DNA from 3 places in the Erwinia sp. AC075 genome. Region 2 is predicted to be linked to each of the others. Evidence: predicted binding sites of a transcription regulator. Region 2 holds the regulator's gene; each other region holds the start of a gene.
The links. Region 2 encodes CRP, which controls carbon source genes, mostly activating them, when cyclic AMP is high. Its sites were predicted from a motif close to ATGTGANNNNNNTCACAT; they were not measured.
Positions count from the first base shown of each region.

Region 1: a site for CRP is predicted at 2,212-2,229, ahead of udp (uridine phosphorylase). Genes of this name have one in related genera too.
Region 3: a site for CRP is predicted at 4,752-4,769, ahead of AC0IXH_RS09860 (ABC-F family ATPase). Genes of this name have one in related genera too.

Region 1 is NZ_CEEDEU010000001.1:3,523,825-3,531,010, forward strand. Features, by position in the region: gene rmuC (DNA recombination protein RmuC) at 1-1,254, opposite strand, end outside; gene udp (uridine phosphorylase) at 1,328-2,089, opposite strand; gene AC0IXH_RS16585 (dienelactone hydrolase family protein) at 2,378-3,205, shown strand; gene metE (5-methyltetrahydropteroyltriglutamate--homocysteine S-methyltransferase) at 3,254-5,530, opposite strand; gene metR (HTH-type transcriptional regulator MetR) at 5,672-6,613, shown strand; gene AC0IXH_RS16600 (YehS family protein) at 6,712-7,186, shown strand, end outside.
Region 2 is NZ_CEEDEU010000001.1:4,259,940-4,267,125, reverse strand. Features, by position in the region: gene AC0IXH_RS19920 (ABC transporter ATP-binding protein) at 1-618, opposite strand, end outside; gene AC0IXH_RS19915 (BMP family protein) at 635-1,642, opposite strand; gene AC0IXH_RS19910 (LysR family transcriptional regulator) at 1,753-2,652, shown strand; gene AC0IXH_RS19905 (creatininase family protein) at 2,686-3,483, opposite strand; gene AC0IXH_RS19900 (phosphoribulokinase) at 3,662-4,531, shown strand; gene AC0IXH_RS19895 (OsmC family protein) at 4,571-4,981, opposite strand; gene crp (cAMP-activated global transcriptional regulator CRP) at 5,289-5,921, shown strand; gene AC0IXH_RS19885 (YccS/YhfK family putative transporter) at 5,980-7,186, shown strand, end outside.
Region 3 is NZ_CEEDEU010000001.1:2,097,080-2,104,265, forward strand. Features, by position in the region: gene moeA (molybdopterin molybdotransferase MoeA) at 1-625, shown strand, start outside; gene moeB (molybdopterin-synthase adenylyltransferase MoeB) at 627-1,379, shown strand; gene AC0IXH_RS09855 (sensor domain-containing diguanylate cyclase) at 1,517-3,061, shown strand; gene AC0IXH_RS09860 (ABC-F family ATPase) at 3,131-4,723, opposite strand; gene AC0IXH_RS09865 (efflux transporter outer membrane subunit) at 4,889-6,442, opposite strand; gene AC0IXH_RS09870 (DHA2 family efflux MFS transporter permease subunit) at 6,444-7,186, opposite strand, start outside.

The DNA.
Region 1 (7,186 bases), 740 kb from region 2:
GCGCATTTTATCGTAGAGCTTCGCGGCACGATCGGCGATGCGTTGGGCATGGCGGCTCTGATGCTCATAGCGCCAAAGATTGTTAATCGTCCGTAACGCCACCAGCAGGGTGGTTGGACTGACTAACATGATGTTCAGGTTGAGCGCTTCGTTAATCAACTCCGGCTGACGATCGATCGCCAGTAAAAAGGCCGGTTCAACCGGGATAAACATCAACACATAATCCAGGGAGCGTAAACCGGGCAATTGTTGGTAATCTTTTCGGCTCAGCTGACGTAAATGCCCACGAATGGCGGCAATATGCTCGCTGATTGCCGCTTCGCGCTGCGCCTCATCGTCACCGTTGAAGTAACGTTCGTAGGCCACCAGCGTCATTTTGGCATCGATAACCACATCTTTGCCCTGCGGCAGACGCACGATCACATCCGGCTGCATCCTTCCGTTCTGTTCTAACTGAATGGTGACCTGGGTTTCATACTCATGGCCTTCCCGCAGCCCGGAGGCTTCAAGCACGCGGCTCAAGACCACTTCACCCCAGTTACCCTGGGTTTTATTGTCGCCTTTCAGCGCTTTGGTCAGGTTGATCGCTTCCTGCGCCATTTGCGCGTTCAGCTGCTGCAGGTTGCGGATTTCATGCGAGAGGGTATGACGTTCACGGGCTTCCTGGCCAAATCCGTCCTGCACCTGGCGGCGGAAGCCTTCCAGCTGTTCACGCAGTGGCGAAATCAGGCTGTTAAGGCTTTGCTTGTTTTGCTCATCAACGCGGCGGCCACTGTTTTCGAAAATCCGGTTTGCAAGGTTTTCAAATTGCGCGTTCAGCCGCTGCTCGCTGTTGACCAGCAGGCGCTGTTTCTCTTCAGCAGCCATGCGGGTTTCTTCAAGACGGATGGTGACTTCGCGCAGTTCGGCTTCCTGAGAACTGTTGATTTCCAGCTGGTTGCGTAATTCCCGCGTCAGCTGTTCAGTTTCATTGCGCCAGTGATCGAGGTGGTGAAGCTTTTCCTGGGCCGCAGACAGCGTCCCGTGTAGCTGGCGCAACTCGAGCTCATTCTGCCGTTGCGCCTGCTGACAGGTTTCGACCTGCTGCTGCAGCCGTTGACGCTCTTCGCGCAGCTGTTCCGCTGACTGCAGCAGCAATTGCCGTTCGGTTTCCTGCCGGGCTGAGACCTGCTGCCCGCGAAACCAGGCGATTGTCCAGCCTGCCAGCACACCGGCCAGCGCCAGACAAACGCCATAACTGATTGTTGCATCCACCTTTATTCTCCCGCATGGACTTATCTACGGGAAAAGGTAGAGGCCTACTGTATGAATGTCCAGATAAAAAGCGTCAGATTAGGCGGCGCGCCGCATCTACTACGATACGTACCGCATCACTCTCGGTTCTTTTCATCGTTTCCGCATCAGGAATTTCCTGCTGAGTGCGGTTGACGATCACACCCGCCACCATACCGGCCCGCAGTCCCTGACTGGCACACATGGTTAACAGCGTTGCCGACTCCATTTCATAGTTCAGCACGCCCATATCCTGCCATTCCTTCATTGAGTTCTGGAAACGGCTGACGACGCGGCCTGAAAAGGTGTCGTAACGCTCCTGACCAGGATAGAACGTATCGGAAGATGCGGTGATACCAATGTGGGTGGTTGCGCCTGCCGCTTTCGCCGCGTCGACCAGCGCCGTGGTGCAGGTAAAGTCCGCGACAGCCGGGAACTCCAGCGGGGCGAAGTGCAGGCTGGCGCCATCAAGACGCACTGAGCCGGTGGTGACCAGCACATCGCCGACGTTAATCTCTGGCTGAATAGCGCCAGTGGTACCGACGCGCAGGAAGGTGCGCACGCCCAGTTGAGCCAGTTCTTCCACTGCAATAGACGTTGAAGGACCGCCGATGCCGGTGGAACAGACGATCACCGCCTTGCCATCCAGCTCTGCACGCCAGCTGGTAAATTCACGGTGTGAAGCCAGATGGACCGGGTTTTCCATCAATGCCGCAATTTTTTTCACCCGCTCAGGATCGCCCGGCACAATCGCCAAGGTCGCGCCCTGCAAATCCGCTTTTGTTAAACCCAAATGAAAAACGTCTGAGTGTGCCATTTCAAACTCCTGTAACGGGAAAGGGGGATAAGGATCTGGCGGTCACAATAATGCAAAGCTGCCGAAAATTATGTGAATTGCATCACTTCGTCCAATGAAAGTTACATTGAATCAACAACAAGAAGTGACATACATCACATTTAAACACTCTTTCCTTTCGGATTGCCACAACTTGCCCTCACGGTCAGGTAATGGCAGTGTTAATGATGGGTAGAGAGCAACCCCCTGACCCAAACGTAATCCTGGCTATAGTTAGCTGATTGCGCTAATGCATGCATGGAGAGGACAATGAAAACCGACGAGAATACGACTCAAAAAATGAGCAATAATGGGTTCACTCCTGCGGTATCGCCTACCGCATCGACCACGATTATTACTGACAGTGACGCCATCCAGTCAGGTGAAACATCCATTCCTACTCAGGGCGAGAACATGCCCGCTTTTCACGCCAAACCGCGTCATGTCAGCGGCCCACTGCCGGTGATTCTGGTGGTTCAGGAGATTTTTGGCGTGCATGAACACATTCGCGATATCTGCCGTCGCCTGGCTGCCGAAGGCTATCTGGCGGTTGCGCCAGAGCTTTACTTCCGCCAGGGCGATCCTGCTGAATACGACGATATCCCGACGCTGTTTAAAGAATTAGTCAGCACCGTTCCGGATAATCAGGTGTTGGCCGATTTGGATCACGTTGCCAACTGGGCCTCCCGTCACGGCGGCGATATGCGCAATATGGGCATCACTGGCTTCTGCTGGGGCGGACGCATTACCTGGCTGTATGCAGCACACAATCCACAGCTGAAAGCCGCCGTGGCCTGGTATGGCAAAATGGTCGGAGAGAAGACGCTGAAGCAGCAGAAGCAGCCGGTTGATATCGCGGTGGATTTAACTGCGCCGGTGTTAGGACTTTATGGCGGCAAGGATGACAGCATTCCGCAGGAGAGCGTGGAGACTATGCGCCAGGCGCTGCGTGCAGCGAACGCCAAATCGGAAATTATTGTTTATCCGGATGCGGGCCATGCCTTTAATGCCGATTACCGCCCAAGCTATCATGAAGAGTCGGCCAAAGATGGCTGGCAGCGCATGCTCGCCTGGTTCCGGCAGAATGGCGTGAAGTAATAAAAAAAGGGGCGCCAGGCGCCCCACATCACTTCAATCACTCAGAAATCAGGCCGGTTTTTTAGTTTTGCGCAGATTCTGGGCGGCTTGCACCATGTTCGCTAACGCCTGACGCGTTTCTGTCCAGCCGCGGGTTTTCAGACCACAATCCGGATTCACCCACAGACGCTCAGTCGGGATGCGCTTCGCCGCCTTCAGCAGCAGTTCTTCCATCCATTCCACGCCGGGCACGTTTGGCGAATGAATGTCGTACACGCCAGGGCCGATCTCATTCGGGTAATCAAACTCCTCAAACGACTCCAGCAGTTTCATATCCGACCGTGAGGTTTCGATGGTGATCACGTCCGCATCCAGCGCCGCAATCGACCCCATGATGTCGTTGAACTCGCAGTAACACATATGGGTATGGATCTGCGTGTCATCCCGCGCCACGGCAGCGTTCAGGCGGAAGGCATCAACGGCCCATGCCAGATAGGCCGCCCAGTCGGACTGGCGCAGCGGCAGACCTTCACGCAGGGCAGGCTCATCGATCTGAATGATGCCGATGCCGGCTTTTTCCAGGTCCTCCACTTCATCGCGTAGCGCCAGGGCAATCTGCTTAGCGATGGTTTCACGGCTCACGTCTTCACGCGGGAATGACCAGCAAAGGATGGTAACCGGCCCGGTCAGCATGCCTTTCACCGGTTTCTCCGTCAGGGACTGGGCGTATTTCGCCCATTCAACGGTGATCGCCGCCGGGCGGCTGACGTCGCCGATAATAACGGGCGGTTTGACGCAGCGTGAACCGTAGCTCTGCACCCAGCCATTTTGCGTGAAGGCAAAACCGTCGAGGTTCTCGCCAAAATACTCAACCATGTCGTTACGTTCGGCTTCGCCGTGAACCAGCACATCCAGACCCAGACGTTCCTGCTCAGCAATGGCCTGTTTGATATGTCCGGCAATGCCGGTACGGTAGTGATTACTGTCGAGGCGACCCTGTTTGAAGTCCAGGCGCAGGCCACGGATTTCGGTAGTTTGTGGGAACGAACCGATGGTGGTGGTCGGCCAGGCCGGCAGGTTAAAGCGCTTGCGCTGCGCGTCAGCACGTACGCTATAGCCATGATCGCGCTGGCTGTCTTTCGCGGTGATCGCCGCAAGACGTTTGCTGACCGCCGCGTTATGCACCCGACCCGAATCACGGCGGGCACGGATCGGTGCGCTCCAGGCCTCCAGTGACTGCGGGTTATTGTTGTTCAGCGCGTTGCTCAGCAGTGACAGCTCAGCACACTTTTGCAGGGCGAAGGCGAACCAGCTTTTCACTTCGTCGTCCAGGCGGGTTTCGGTACTCAGGTCGATAGGGCTGTGCAGCAGCGAACAGGACGAACCGATCCACAGCTGTTTGCGCTGGGAAACCAGCGGTTGCAGGCGTTCAAACCAGCTACTTAAGTCGGCTCGCCAGACGTTACGGCCATTGATAACGCCGACGGACAGCAACCAGTCGGCAGGGATCCTGGCATTTAGCGCAACGATATCGTCTTTACCCTGCACCAGGTCAACGTGCAGCCCCTGCACCGGCAGCGTACGGAGGGTATTGATGTTAGTGCCGGCGCTGTCAAAGTAGGTGGTCAGCAGCAGTTTGGTGTTGCCCTGCAAGGCATCATAAGCCGGTTTGAAGGCGTTCAGCCATTCCTGCGGCAGTTCCAGCACCAGCGCAGGTTCATCAATCTGTACCCATTCAATTCCGCGGGTAGCCAGCTCGCCCAGCACCTGCTGGTAGACCGGCAGAATGTCTTTCAGCAGGCTCAGTCGGTCAAACTGTTCGCCTTTTACTTTACCCAACCACAGATAGGTTACCGGGCCCAGCAGCACCGGTTTTACGTTGTGGCCAAGAGCCAGCGCTTCATCGACTTCTTCCAGAATTTGTGTCCAGCTAAGTTTGAACTGCTGGCCCTGGGTGAATTCCGGCACCATATAGTGGTAGTTGGTGTTGAACCACTTGGTCATTTCGGCAGCGGCAGCGGGCTCACCCGTGGGTGCCCGGCCACGGCCAAGACGGAACAACGTATCCAGATCGACAGAGCCGTCTTTGTTTTGGTGACGGGCCGGCACGTTGCCCAACATCAGGCTGGTGGTCAGAACGTGATCGTACCAGGCGAAGTCACCCACCGGCACCCGATCAACGCCCGCCTGCTTCTGCTGCTGCCAGTGGCGGGCACGCAGTTCGCGGCCTACCGCCAGTAAATCGTCCTGAGTGCTGTTACCCGCCCAGTAGCTTTCCTGCGCTTTTTTCAGTTCGCGACGCAGACCGACGCGAGGGAATCCAAGTGTGTGGTTCAGAATGGTCATCAGTTCTTTCCTCAGTTGTTGCCCGCTGTCCTTGCAGATGCAATCAGGCTTTTAGACGTCCAGATGTTTACACATCTATAATCCGCAGGTACTGTAGTCACCACAAGCGCAAATTGTTCACTGTCGATGTGAAGGACTCTCATGATCGAACTCAAACACCTGCGGACGCTGCAGGCGCTGCGGACAACCGGTTCGCTGGCGGCCGCGGCGGCCCAGCTTCACCAAACGCAGTCGGCGTTATCTCATCAGTTCAGCGACCTGGAACAGCGTCTGGGCTTTCGGTTATTCGTGCGTAAAAGCCAGCCGCTGCGCTTTACGCCCCAGGGCGAAATCCTGCTGCAGCTGGCGGAACAGGTGTTGCCGCAGATCCAGCAGGCGCTTCAGGCCTGCCACGAGCCTCACCAGACTACGCTGCGCATCGCCATTGAATGCCATAGCTGTATCCAGTGGCTGACGCCGGCGTTGAGTAATTTCCGCCAGAGCTGGCCTCAGGTGGTGATGGATTTCAAATCGGGCGTCACCTTCGACCCTCAGCCTGCCTTGCAGCAGGGCGAGCTGGATATCGTGCTGACCTCCGATATTCTGCCGCGCAGTGGCCTGTTCTATTCGCCGATGTTTGATTTTGAAGTGAGGTTAGTGCTGGCCCAGGATCACCCGCTGGCGAAAGTGGACCATATCTCGCCGGAAGATTTGGCGAATGAAGTGCTGATGATTTATCCGGTGCAGCGTCAGCGTCTGGATATCTGGCGACACTTCCTGCAACCGGCTGGCGTCAGCCCGGCGCTGAAAAGCGTTGATAACACCCTACTGCTGATCCAGATGGTGTCGGCCGGAATGGGGATTGCGGCACTGCCACATTGGGTGGTGGAAAGCTTCGAACATCAGGGACTGGTGGTAACCAAAACGCTGGGTGATGGCCTGTGGAGTCGGCTGTATGCCGCCGTGCGCGATGGTGAACAGCGTCAGCCGGTGACCGAAGCCTTTATCCGTTCTGCCCGCCAGCATGCCTGCGATCATCTGCCGCTGGTCAGAGACGCTTCTCAGCCCGGTGCCGCACTGCCCTCTCCGCTGACCCACTCCTGATTTACCTGCCAGCCTGAATCGCTGGTGGGTTTTCCTGTATCAACGGCCATTTGTCACTATAATGCGCACAACAGCCTTTGATCCCTGATGAGATTTTTATGACTAATAACGACGTTCTGCGCAGCGTGCGCTTCATGCTTAACCTGAGCGATGCGCAGGTTGTGGCAATTTTGGCGCTGGCAGAAACAGAAGTCACCGAAGCCGAAATCAACAGCTTCCTGAAGAAAGACGATGAAGACGGTTTCCGTGAATGCCCGGATGTGATTATGGGCTACTTCCTGAATGGCCTGATTTTCCAGCGCCGCGGCAAAAGTGAAGATGCACCAGAGCCGTCCATCGAGCGCAAGATGACCAATAACATCATGATGAAGAAGCTGCGCGTGGCGTTCGATCTGAAAACCACCGACATTCTCGACATTCTGAAGATGGCGGATTTTGCGGTGGGACAGTCTGAGATTGGGGCGATTTTCCGCAAGCCGGGTCACAAAAACTACCGCGAGTGCGGCGATCAGATCCTGCGTAACTTCCTGAAAGGACTGACCATGAAAATCCGTCCTGCGGTTGTGCCAAAAG
Region 2 (7,186 bases):
TTCATACAGTTTGTGCGTCACAATGATTACCGAGCGCCCTTCGGCACGCAGTGATTTCAGCGTGGCAAACAGCCCTTCTTTTTCCTGCGGTGTCAGCACCGCGGTGGGTTCATCGAGGATCAACACCTGGGCATCGCGATACAGCAGCTTGAGGATTTCAACCCGCTGCTGCACGCCAATCGGCAGATGCTGTACCTTCGCCCAGGGATCGACCGCCAGACCATGGCGATCCGACAAGGTCTGCAAACGCGCCGCCGCCGTGCGTAAATCCAGCCGACCGCTGCGGGTCTCTTTCAGTCCGAGGATCACGTTTTCCACCACGGTCATCGGCTGCACCAGCATAAATTCCTGATGGACCATGCCGATGCCACAGGCAATGGCATCACCCGGATCGCGCAACGTCACCGGCTTACCTTCGATAACGATCTCGCCTTCATCGGGCTGATACAGGCCATAGAGGATCTGCATCAGGGTACTTTTCCCGGCGCCGTTCTCACCGAGCAGCGCATGAATTTCCCCGGAAGCCACCTGCATCGTCACACAGTCATTGGCCGTGACGCGCGCAAAACGCTTGGTGATCTTATTGAGCGCGACACGGACTGACGGAGTTGATGCCATATCAAAAATCCTTTGCTCACACGTTAGGAACGATGCTGCCGTTATCCAGCTGTTGCCAGATGGCGGTAAACGTCTGCCAGGCCTCGGCGCTGACCAGCTTGCTGTTGTATGGCTCGCTGCCGTACACCACTGACCAGGCTTTGGCGACCGTTGGCGACCACTCTTTGCCGCCCATAAAACGTTTACTGGCGACCGAGTGGCCGACTTCTTCCACCATCCAGTCAAGGTTCTGCTTCAGGCTGCAGGCGATATACGCCGGTGCCACGTCCTTCTGATCGGCATAACAGCCGATGGCTTTGACCTTCGCTGCCGCCGCGCCTTGCAGCGCCCCTAAGCCGGTCACATCGGCGGTATGCCAGATCACATCCGCACCGTTGCCGATCAGGGTGGTGGCCGCTTCCCGACCTTTGGCCGCATTGTCATAATCGCCGGTTACCACGCCCAGGCCTTTTACTCCCGGACGCGTTTTCTCCGCGCCGGCAATAAACGCCCGCATCATCGCCTGCTGCGTCGGGTTATCCCCGCCGCCGACAAAGCCCACCGCCTTGCCCTTATCGGAAATCAGTGCCGCCAGCGCGCCGGCAGCATAAGCCGACTGCAGGTAGGCCAGATTGACGTACTCAACGTTGGCAGGTGCTTTGCTGTCTGGCTTGAAGGTCGACGCAAAGAAATAGGTGTCCGGATAATCAGGGCCGATTTCAGCAAAGGCCGAGCCGTATTCGAAGCTGTGTCCGATAATCAGCGAATAGCCGTCGTCGGCATAACCGCGGATAGTCTGTTCCATCTGCGCCTGCGGCACGCTTTCGCTCCAGGCAACGGTGAAGCCCTCTTTTTTCAGGGCCTGTAATCCCTGATAAGCGAGCATGCTCCAGCCGCCATCGGCGACGGAGCCGGGTAATAACAACGCGATCTTAATGCTTTTATCGGCCGCCATTGCACGCTTCGAAAGTAACGGCGCCAGAGCCGGTAACATCACCGCACCCGCCAGCATTTTTGCAAATCCCCTGCGACTTACACCTGCCATTTTTTTGCCCCCTCAACTGAAGATTGTTCAGTTATGCCGCGATTTTCGTTACCTTAAAAGCACATATTTTCGTACTCATTGATGCCTTAAAGGCAACGCAGGAGTTTTGCATGTTGCAACACCGGCTCTGGACCTACCTGGATGAAGTGGCGCGCTGCGGATCGATCCGCAAAGCCGCAGGTCGGCTGCATATCTCAGCGTCGGCAATCAACCGCCAGATCCTCGCGCTGGAGGAAGAACTGGGCACCCCGCTGTTCCAGCGCTTGCCGCGTAAAATGGTGTTAACCGCGGCGGGCGAAGTGTTGATCCACCATGTGCGGCAGACCTTTAAAGAGCTGGAATGGGCGCAGATTAAGATTGAAGAGCTGAAGGGATTACGGCGAGGCGAAGTGACGGTGGCGATGATGAGCGGGCTGGCCGCCAATTTGATCCCGCGAATGGCCGCTGAATTTCGCCGGGCAAATCCGCGGGTGAAACTGATCCTCCGGCAGATGACCACCGGCGATGACATTACCGCCGCGGTGGGATCCGGTGAGGCCGACCTCGGGCTGGGGTTCGATTTTGACCTGCCGCCCTCGTTGCGCATGCTGGGCAGCGCCGTCGGCAGACTGGGCGCAGTGGTTGCTCCCGGCCATCCGCTGGCCGATAAAACCAGCCTGAGGCTCAGCGACTGCGTGCCTCATCCGCTGGTGATTGCCGATAAGTCGATGGTGATCCGCCCGTATCTGAATGAGCTGTTTGCCCGGGCGATGGTCACCGTGCATCCGGTAATTGAAACCAACTCAATCGAAGTGATGCGCCAGGCGGCGATGTTCGATCAGGCGCTGACCTTTTTAACGCCGTTTGATATCGAATTCGATCTGCGCAGCGGGCGTTTGATGTATATCCCGGTACGTGAACTGTCGCAGCAGGCACAAACGCTGATGCTGATTGGTCACGACCGGGGCACCAGCGCGATCGGCAGCGTGCTGGCAGAAACCATCAAAGTGATGATGGGACAGATGGCGTAACGGCGTTGCCGCGAAGACAACGCCCGTGGACCTTTAGCGCTGGAAAGGAGGTTGATAAGCCTGCACTTCCTCAATCAGCCGGATCAGGGCCTCAGCCGCCCGATCGGTTTCAATCTTACCGCGTTCAGCATCTGCCGCCGCCGCATTGCCGGTGGTGCCGGACGGATGCAGATCTTCCGCCATCCAGCCAAAGCCGACGCCGCCTTCCGGGGTCAGAATACCGCCCGTTTCCGCCAGCGCCACCGAGGCGGAAACAAAGTTCTGCGCATAGTCCATCTGCACCAAATCCGGGTGCAGATGCAGCATCACGCTGGTTTCGGATTCCCCGCCGTGAATGCCGTGCTGTAACTCCTCCGCGCTAAACAGGTCGGAAGAATCAATGGTGCGGAACCAGCTGGCGCCGACCGCAAACAGATCGAGTTCGATGCGCAGCTGGCGACAGACGATTTCCATCAGCTGCGGTTGCCCACCATGGGAATTCCAGAAAATCAGTTTACGGATCCCGGCACGCCAGGCGCTTTTCGCCACCTCAAACCAGACTTTACCCAACACCTCATAAGGAAGGGTTAAGGTGCCGGGAAAATTGAGGTGCTCATCGGATTTCCCCACCGGCAGCGCCGGGAGGATCAGTACCGGCAAATCCGCCGGCATTAACTCGACCGCGCGCGCAATAATGCCCGCGTTGATGGCGGCATCCACCCGGACCGGCAGGTGCGGACCATGCTGCTCGACGGCGCCAATCGGCAGCACCGCGATCACTTTATCCATGTCCAGCTCACTGAATTCTCGGGTGGAAAGATCCCACCACCAGCGTGACGACGGCATATTCATCTGGCACCTTCTCCTGCATCATTTTTGTCAGTCTGCGGATATTCGTGGCCGAATTGAAGCAGCAAAAATGCGGCGCAGCGTTGCTTTTTTGGCATCAGAGAGTGGCAAAGATGACACCCGTGCGCGAAACATGGTACCAATGCGTGATCGATGTGACTTTACTCAGGGAGGTATGCGCATGTCAGCCAAACATCCGGTTATTGCCGTCACCGGCTCCAGCGGGGCGGGAACCACCACCACCAGCCTGGCCTTCAGAAAAATTTTCCAGCAGCTGAATCTGCATGCCGCCGAAGTCGAAGGCGACAGCTTTCACCGTTATACCCGTCCTGAAATGGATATGGCGATCCGAAAAGCGCGCGATATGGGCCGCCATATCAGCTATTTCGGCCCGGAAGCCAATGACTTCGCCCTGCTCGAACAGACCTTCGCGGAATATGGCCGGTCAGGCAGCGGCAAATCCCGCAAATATCTGCACACCTATGATGAAGCGGTCCCCTGGAATCAGGTTCCGGGAACCTTTACGCCGTGGCAACCCCTGCCGGAACCGACCGACGTGCTGTTTTATGAAGGGCTGCATGGCGGCGTGGTGACGCCGCAGAACAATGTCTCGCAGCAGGTTGATTTGCTGGTTGGCGTGGTACCGATCGTGAACCTGGAGTGGATCCAGAAACTGGTGCGCGATACCAGCGAACGCGGCCACTCACGCGAAGCGGTGATGGATTCGGTGGTGCGATCCATGGAGGATTACATCAACTTTATTACGCCGCAGTTCTCCCGCACGCACATTAACTTCCAGCGTGTGCCGACGGTGGATACCTCTAACCCGTTCGCGGCGCGCGGTATCCCGTCGCTGGATGAAAGCTTTGTGGTGATCCATTTCCAGGCGCTGGAAGATATCGACTTCCCGTATTTGCTGTCGATGCTGCAGGGATCCTTTATCTCGCACATTAATACGCTGGTGGTGCCGGGCGGCAAGATGGGGCTGGCGATGGAGCTGATTATGGGGCCGCTGGTGAAGCGTCTGATCCAGGGTAAGAAAATAGAGTAAGCCCCGCGGGCACGGGGCTTAGGGCGGCGATGGGATGACTTACGCCGGTAACTCAATCACTTCATAGCTGTGGGTGATTTCCACGCCCTTGCCCAGCATCAGTGCCACCGAGCAATATTTCTCCGCGGAGAGATCGACGGCACGCGACACCGCTTTATCGCCTAAGGCCACGCCGGTGACGATAAAGTGCAGATTGATGTGGGTGAACAGGCGCGGGGCCTCTTCACGGCGTTCGGAGCTGAGCTTCACTTCGCAATCCTTTACGTCGTGGCGGCCCTTCTGCAGAATGGAAACCACGTCGATTGCGCTGCATCCGCCCGCGGCCATCAACACCATCTCCATCGGGCTCGGGGCTTTATCGCCCGCATTTCCGTCCATCAGAACCTGATGCCCGGATGAGGATTCTCCCAAAAACGTTAACCCTTCAACCCACTTGACTCGAGCCTGCATAACAATTTCCTCTAATTCATTCAGTTATCGCCAGATTACGCTTTAGGCAGAAAAACGGCAATGCGGCAATTTTCGCACTATGCTGAAGCGAGACAACACAAGACACTCGTTGAAAGCTGTGCTACAAACAAAGCTGTAATATTTTCGTCAGTACTCTACAGGCACGACGAAACGAATCGCATAACGAGCCAGGCTTTTAACAGAGGCCCGAATAAATTTCCTGATGGGAAACGCTTGACTATTTCAACGCCTGGCAGGGAACTCTGCCCCTGTATTTAGGCACGATTACAACAGAGGATAACAGCGAATGGTTCTCGGCAAACCGCAAACAGACCCGACACTTGAATGGTTCCTGTCTCATTGCCATATTCATAAGTATCCATCCAAGAGCACGCTGATTCATCAGGGTGAAAAGGCAGAAACCCTCTACTATATCGTCAAAGGTTCAGTAGCGGTGCTTATCAAGGATGAAGAAGGCAAAGAGATGATCCTGTCTTACCTCAATCAGGGCGACTTTATTGGCGAGCTTGGCCTGTTTGAAGAAGGTCAGGAGCGTAGCGCGTGGGTACGCGCGAAGACAGCCTGTGAAGTGGCTGAAATCTCTTACAAAAAATTCCGTCAGCTGATCCAGGTTAACCCTGACATTCTGATGCGCCTGTCTGCACAGATGGCGAATCGCTTGCAGGTCACTTCTGAGAAAGTGGGCAATTTAGCTTTCCTCGATGTGACGGGTCGCATCGCGCAGACCTTGCTGAACCTGGCAAAACAACCGGACGCCATGACGCACCCGGATGGGATGCAGATCAAGATCACCCGCCAGGAAATTGGGCAAATCGTTGGCTGTTCTCGTGAAACAGTGGGACGCATTTTGAAGATGCTGGAAGATCAGAACCTGATCTCGGCACACGGTAAAACTATCGTTGTCTACGGCACTCGCTAATCGGCTCTGATCCACGGCGCAACACCTGGTGTTGCGCCTTTTTATTTGGTGTGGAGTGATGTGGCGTCGACTGATTTATCACCCGGAGATCAACTACGCATTGCGCCAGACGCTGGTGCTCTGTTTACCGGTAGCGATGGGATGGCTACTGGGCGACTTGCAAAAAGGGTTGCTGTTTTCCTTAGTCCCTGCCTGTTGCAACCTCGCTGGCCTTGATACTCCTCATAAGCGCTTTTTCAAACGCCTGATCGTTGGCGGAAGCCTGTTCGCCTTCAGCAGTTTCCTGATCCAGTATCTTGCCGGTCACCACGTTCCCCTGCCCGTGATCCTGTTTTCGATGGCGATGCTGCTGGGCGTCACCGGTGAAATCAGCCCGCTGCATGGCCGCCTGCTGCCCGGCTCGCTGATAGCCGCAATCTTCACCCTTAGCCTGGCAGGACGCATGCCGGTGTGGGAACCGCCGATGCTCTACGTGCTCGGCACCATCTGGTACGGCGTGTTCAACTGGGTCTGGTTCTGGCTGTGGAAAGAGCAACCGCTGCGGGAAACCTTAAGCCTGCTCTATCGCGAGCTGGCGGGTTACTGCGAAGCGAAATACACCCTGCTGACCAAACTCACCGATCCGGAGAAAGCCCTGCCTCCGCTGCTGGCGCGTCAGCAAAAAGCGGTCGACCTGATCACCACCTGCTATCAGCAGATGCATATGCTGTCAGCTACCAACAACAATCACCACAAGCGGCTGACCCGCGCGTTTCAAATCGCGCTGGATTTGCAGGAGCACATCTCCGTCAGCCTGCATCAGCCGGAAGAAGTGCAAAAGCTGGTGGAGCAAAGCCATGCCGAAGCGGTGATCCGCTGGAACGCGCAGACCATCGCCGCCAGGCTGCGTGAACTGGCCGACGATATCCTTTACCACAAGCTGCCCGAGCGCTTCACCATGGATAAGCAGCTTCAGGCGCTGGAGAAGATCTCACGGCAGAATCCGGATAACCCGGTGGGCACCTTCTGCTATTACCACTTCAGCCGGATTGGTCGGGTGCTGCGTACCCAGCGTCCCCTTTATCAGCGCGATTTGATGGCTGACCGGCAGCGCCGACTGCCGCTGCTGCCGGCCATCAGAAGCTATTTGTCGCTGAAATCGGCCGCCTTGCGCACCGCCGCCCGCTTCGCGGTGATGCTCACATTTGCCAGTTCGCTGGCGCTGTTCTTTAATCTGCCCAAACCCTACTGGATCCTGATGACGGTCATGTTTGTCAGCCAGAACG
Region 3 (7,186 bases), 2.2 Mb from region 2:
CACCAATCGCTTTGCCGTGCGGTTGATGCTGGACAAGCTGGGTTGCGAAGTGATTGACCTCGGGATCATCCGTGACGATCGGCAGGCGCTGCGTGAGGCTTTCCGCCAGGCCGACAGTCAGGCCGATGTAGTGATCAGCAGCGGTGGCGTCTCGGTGGGCGAAGCGGATTACACCAAAAGCATGCTGGAAGAGTTAGGCGAAATCAGCTTCTGGAAGCTGGCGATTAAGCCGGGCAAACCGTTTGCCTTTGGCCGTCTGACCAACAGCTGGTTCTGCGGTCTGCCGGGCAATCCGGTTTCCGCCGTCCTCACCTTCTATCAGCTCGTTCAGCCACTGCTGGCAAAACTGACCGGGCAACAGGGACCGGCGCTGCCGCCTCGCCAGACGGTGAAAACGGCAACCGCGCTGAAAAAATCCCCTGGCCGCCTCGACTTCCAGCGCGGATTCGTGCAGCGCAACGAAGACGGCGAACTGGAGGTGCACTCCACCGGCCCGCAGGGTTCCCATGTGTTCAGTTCATTCAGCCAGGCCAACTGCTTTGTCGTGCTGGAGCGTGATCGTGGCAACGTTGAAGCAGGTGAATGGGTCGAGATCGAGCCGTTTAACAGCCTGCTGGAGGGCTGACATGCTGCCTGAACTCAGCGACGAAGAGAGCCTGCGCTACAATCGCCAGATTGTGCTGCGCGGCTTTGACTTTGACGGCCAGGAGAAGCTGAAAGCCGCTAAAGCGCTGATTGTCGGACTGGGCGGGCTGGGATGTGCCGCCGCGCCCTACCTCGCTTCCGCTGGCGTAGGGCAGCTTACGCTGCTCGATTTCGACACGGTTTCGCTCTCCAATCTGCAGCGGCAAATTTTGCATCGCGACAGTGCGATTGGCCAGGCGAAAGTCGATTCTGCCCGCCAGCAGTTAAGCCAGATTAACCCGCATATCCGCCTCGACGCCATCAACCAGCAGCTGGATGATGCGCAACTGGCTGAGCTGATTGGCCAGCAGGATGTGGTGCTGGACTGTACCGATAATGTGGCCACCCGTGAACAGCTAAACCGGCTGTGTTACGCCAGCAAAACGCCGCTGGTGTCGGGCGCGGCCATCCGTATGGAAGGGCAAATCGCCGTCTTTCGCTGGCAGCAGGATGAACCCTGCTATCGCTGCATCAGCCGCCTGTTTGGCGATGCCACGCTCAGCTGCGTCGAAGCAGGCGTGATGGCGCCGTTGGTCGGGGTGATTGGCTCGCTGCAGGCGATGGAAGCGATTCGCGTGCTGAGCGACTTTGGCAACCCGGTGCCGGGAAAACTGCTGATGTATGACGCGATGACGCTGCAATTCCGCGAAATGAAGGTGGCGAAAGATCCGGCCTGTGAGGTCTGCGGTCACTGATATTTTCCTCTGCTTGTTGGGCGTTTTTGCTACTAAGCGCCCACTTCTGCTCTTTTTCCACAGTTAAAACAACGCCCTTTACCCGCAGCCACTATAGTTAGGCGAGTTAATGCCGGTACTAAAGGAGCGTTTTGTTTATGACCGCGGAGCCCCGTCCACAGCCAGACGTCAACCTGCTCAACCTGAGAAAGATGCTGATTGTCTTTCTGCTGGTGATTGGTGGTGCAGTGGTGATGGTCACGGCCTGGGTGGTGTTCAACACCTGGGAACGGATGGTCGACGAGACGCAAAACGATGCGCGCAACCTGTCGCAATCCGTTTCCCGACAGGCGGAAGACTCCTTTTTGCAGGTCGAACTGACCTTACAGGATCTGCGCGATCGCATTACCCTGGTGGGTCTGGATAAAGAGCGGCAGGAATACCTGCGTTCGCTGATTACCGATCGCAAGGCGTCACTGCCACAGCTGCACGGGCTGTTTGTGTATGACAGTCAGGGCAACTGGGTGGTGACGTCAGAAGGCGCGCTAAAGCAGCACAGCAACAATCAGGATCGTGAATACTTTCGCTATCATCAGCAGCATAGCGATCCCGGCGTGCATATCAGTGAGGTGATCCGTAGCCGCACTACCGGCGCATTGATTATTCCGGTTTCCATGCGGCTGAATAATAGCGATGGCTCCTTCCGTGGCGTGCTGTTGGCGACCCTGCGCATCGACTATTTCCGGCAGATATTTGGCTATTACAATCTTGGCGAGCGAGGTTTAATTGCGCTGATCGTCAATAACGGCACTATCCTTTACGCCCGTCCCTTCCCTGACAGCACCATCAACCGCAATATTGCCAATAGCCCGTTATTTACCGATCTGCTTAAAACCTCGCCGAATGGGACCGCAACCTATAAGTCGGCATTAGACGGCGTGGAACGGGTGTTTGGCTATGCCAGCCTGAAGCGTTATCCGCTGGTGGTGACCGTCGGTTACGATCGTAAGCAGCTGGTTCATGCCTGGTTTACCGACCTGCTGATCTATCTGATCCTCTGCTGTCTGCTGCTGCTGGCGATTTTTGTGCTGGGCTATTTCCTGCTGCGCAATCTTAGCCAGAATATCCGCGATCAGGCCGAACTGGCTCAGGTGCGTGAACAACTCACCAGCATGAACCGCACGCTGCAAACGCTGGCACTGGTAGACAGCCTGACCGGGTTAGCGAATCGCAGACAGTTTGACCTCTATCTGGATCGGGCGATGGAACTCGCCAATAAGCTGCGAAAACCGCTGGCGCTGCTGATGATTGATGTCGACTCCTTTAAGAACTTCAACGACACCTATGGGCACCTGTCCGGCGATGACTGCCTGAAACGCGTCGGTGATGCGCTACTGCAGGTGTCACACCGGTCGGACGATATGATCGCCCGTTACGGCGGCGAAGAGTTTGCGGTGATCCTGCCAGACTGCGAGGGTGAAGGCGCTCTGCGCTTTGCCCGCTCAGCCCTTGAATCGGTGGCGGCCATGGCCATCCCCCATCAGAATAGCCAGCACGCGGCTAAAATAGTCACCATCAGCATTGGCGTCCACGTAATGAAGGGTGGCCTGCCGGAAAACTCACGCCATGCGTTGATTGGTCAGGCCGATAAGGCGCTGTACCAGGCGAAAATGTCCGGTAAAAACCGGGTTGAGATGGGATAACTGCGCGCAACCCAATAAAAAAGGGACCCGAAGGTCCCCTTATTGCGTTCTGTCAGTTCTGAGTCAAAATCAGTTGATGCCCTGACTGCGCAGATAGTCTTCGTAGTTACCGGTGAAGTCGTTGAATTTGCCCGGCGTCATTTCGATCACGCGGGTTGCCAGCGAGCTGACGAATTCACGGTCATGGGAAACGAACACCAGCGTGCCTTCATACATCTCCAGCGCCATGTTGATCGCTTCGATGGATTCCATATCCAGGTGGTTGGTCGGTTCATCCATGATCAGCACGTTTGGTTTTTCCATCATCAGCTTACCAAACAGCATGCGGCCTTTCTCACCACCGGACAGCACTTTAGCGGGCTTTTTAATGTCGTCCTGGCTGAACAGCAGACGACCGAGGATGCCACGCACAGCCTGCTCGTCATCGCTTTCCTGCTTCCACTGGCTCATCCAGTCGAACACGTTCAGATCGTTGGCGAAGTCGTGAGCATGATCCTGCGCGTAATAGCCGATACGGGCGTTCTCAGACCATTTCACTTCACCGTTATCCGGCTGCAATTCACCGACCAGCGTTTTCAGCAGCGTGGTTTTACCGATACCGTTCGGGCCCAGAATGGCCAGCTTCTCGCCGACTTCCAGCAGCAGGTTAACGTTCTTGAACAGCGGACCCTGATCGAATCCCTTGGTCAGTGACTCAAGCTGCAACGCATTACGGAACAGCTTCTTGTCCTGATCAAAACGAATGAACGGGTTCTGACGGCTGGAGGCTTTAACTTCATCCAGTTTGATCTTGTCGATCTGCTTGGCACGGGAGGTCGCCTGACGGGACTTCGAGGCGTTGGCGCTGAAGCGGCTGACGAAAGACTGCAGTTCGTTGATCTGCGCTTTCTTCTTGGCGTTCTCAGACAGCAGACGCTCACGTGACTGCGTTGCCGCGGTCATGTATTCATCATAGTTGCCCGGATAAACGCGCAGCTCGCCGTAATCCAGATCGGCCATATGGGTACAGACCATGTTCAGGAAGTGACGGTCGTGCGAAATGATGATCATGGTGCTGTTACGTTCGTTCAGCACCTGCTCCAGCCAGCGAATGGTATCGATGTCCAGGTTGTTCGTCGGTTCGTCGAGCAGCAGAATTTCCGGGTTGGAGAACAGGGCCTGCGCCAGCAATACACGCAGCTTCCAGCCGGGAGCCACTTCGCTCATTGGGCCGTAATGCTGCTCCAGCGGAATCCCCACGCCTAACAGCAGTTCGCCAGCGCGGGCTTCTGCGGTATAACCGTCCATTTCGCCATATTTGACTTCCAGATCGGCCACTTTATAACCGTCTTCTTCGGTCATCTCTGGCAACGCATAAATGCGGTCGCGCTCTTCTTTCACTGCCCACAGCTCGCCGTGGCCCATGATCACCGTATCCAGCACGGAAAACTCTTCGAAGGCGAACTGATCCTGGCGCAGCTTACCGATGCGTTCGTTAGGATCGAGCGATACGTTGCCGGCAGAAGGAACCAAATCCCCACCGAGGATTTTCATAAAGGTGGACTTGCCGCTACCGTTGGCACCGATCAGGCCATAGCGGTTGCCGCCGCCAAATTTGACAGAGATGTTTTCGAACAGCGGCTTACTGCCAAACTGCATGGTGACGTTGCTGGAAACTAGCACAGGATTGCCTTTCGTTTGCGATGTGAGTATGTGAACCAGCGCGCATTATGCCAAAAAAAAGGGGCGGCGAATACACCGCCACCCTTTCCACTGTCTTTAGTTCAGTTTAATGGCTTTCAGCTTGCCATGAACACGCCGGTAAAATTCAGCGTTCGGACATGAAGGTTAATTAATCGGCTTGTCGGCGCTCTCCGCCGGGCCGAATACCGAATAGTCTGGCATCTTCACGTTCTGATAAAGCTCCCAGCCGCCGCCGAGCGCCTTATACAACGCAACCAGATCCAGGCTGCTTTGCACGCGGGCCTGGGCGGCCTGCTGCTTGGCCTGTGCCAGCTGACGCTGCGCATCCAACGCGTCAATAAAGGTTGAAAGCCCCTGTTTGTAGCTGTCGCTGGCCAGGTCGAAGGCGTTCTGCATTGCCTCGACGGTTTGATCCAGCCCTTCCACCTGCTGCTGATCGGTACGGTAGCTGACCAGCGCATTCTCCACGTCCTGAAGTGCCGTCAGCACCGTCTGACGGTAACCTAACGCGGCACTGGCCTGATCCGCTCGGGCCAGCTTGACGCTGGAAATCAATCTGCCGCCCTGGAAAATCGGAATCGATACCGACGGCCCGAAGCTGTAGAAATTGCTGCTCCAGTTATCCAGATAGCTGATATCCGAGTTACGCATGCCAAACTGCCCGGTCAGTGACAAATCCGGGAACAGCTGCGCCACCGAGACGCCGATATTGGCGGTGGCGGCATGCAGCTTCGCTTCCGCCTGACGCACGTCAGGTCGCCTTCTGGCCAGCGTCGACGGCAAACCGACCGGCACCACTTTCGGCAGCGGCGGTAAAGGTTTACTGGCGATCAGCTCTGCGTCGAGGGCGCCCGGCGGCTTACCGATCAGCACCGCCAGACCGTTCAGGGCCTGATGGACCTGCGACTCGTATTGCGGCAGCTGGGCTCGCAGCGAATTCAACTGCGCGCGGGCATTTTCCACGTCCATTTGCGGCGCCAGGCCATTACGCTGCTGGCTTTGCGTCAGCTCAAACGTCTGCTGAGCAACATCGATCTGCGTTTGCAAGGTCTGGCTGACGGACTGCGCGCCACGCAGCTGCAAATAGGTTCTCGCCACTTCGGCTTCCAGCGACACCAGCGCATCGTTGCGGCTTTCGACCGACTCCTGCTGCTGAGCATCGGCCATTTCGACCTGACGCCGGACTTTGCCCCACAGATCCAGCTCCCAGGAGGCATCAAAACTGCCCTGGTAGAGCGCCACCGGCTTGGTCAGGCCGTTCAGCGCCGAGCTGACCTGCGGATCAACATTATCGGCCTGATCATAGACGCCATTGGACTCCAGCTCGCCCTTCAGGCCCAGCTGTTCGCGTTTCGCCGAGGCGTTGGCATTGACCGAGGGATACCACGCACCGCGCGCCTGATTCAGCTGCTGACGCGCACCGGCAATACGCAGTACCGCCTGCTGCAGGCTCAGATTGCCGGCAATGGCCCGGTCGATCAGGCTGTCAAGTTGCGGATCGTTAAACGATTTCCACCAGTTGGCGTTGGTGGCGCTGGCCTGGGGATTGGAGCCGCTGTCGTTTTTGATGCTGTTAAAGGCCGCAGGCGTTGACGGCTTCGGCGCCTGATAGTCAGGCCCGACCGAGCAGGCAGACAGGGCCAGCGTGGCCACCACCGCGCTAAGCCGCGAACGCAAAAAAGGAAGATAAACGTTCATGTCAGTGTGCTCCAGCACTGCCCTCGCTCTTAATCGGCGAAAGTAGTAAACAAAATGGAATAAGGATCAGGGCGACAAGGCTGAGGCCCATAAAGACGTCGACATAGGCCAGAATACGCGCCTGAGCAATCATCTCTTTATACAACTGTCCGGTGGCAATGGTGACCGGATCGCCCACCGCCGTGGTGAAATCCCGGACGCCCTGCGCCCAGCGCTCGACGGTCAGATTGAACGGCTCATTCAGCGGCGACATGTTATGCACCATATTGGCGCTGCGCACCTGCGCGCGTTCGGTGATCATCGCCGTTGACAGCGAAATGCCGATAGAGCCCGCGACGTTTCGACACATGGTAAACAACGCGGAGGCGTCCGCGTTAAGCCGTTGCGGGATCGTGACAAAGGCGATGGTGGTCAGCGGCACAAACAGGAATCCCAGCCCAATCGTCTGCGCACTGCGCATCAGCACCAGCGTGGTGAAATCGACGTTGGGCGTCAGCGTTGCCGAATAGACAAAGGAGACAAACAGGCAGGTAAAGCCAAAGGCAATGATCCACCGGGTTTGAATAATCGGCATCAGCTTCAACACTAGCGGGATCGACAGCACGATCAGCACCGCGCCGGGCGATAACACTAACCCCGACCAGGTGGCGGTGTAGCCTAAATCCTGCTGCGCCAGCTGCGGTATCACCACCGAGCTGCCGTACAGAATGGCCGCCATCCCGGCCATCAGCAGGCTGGCAACGG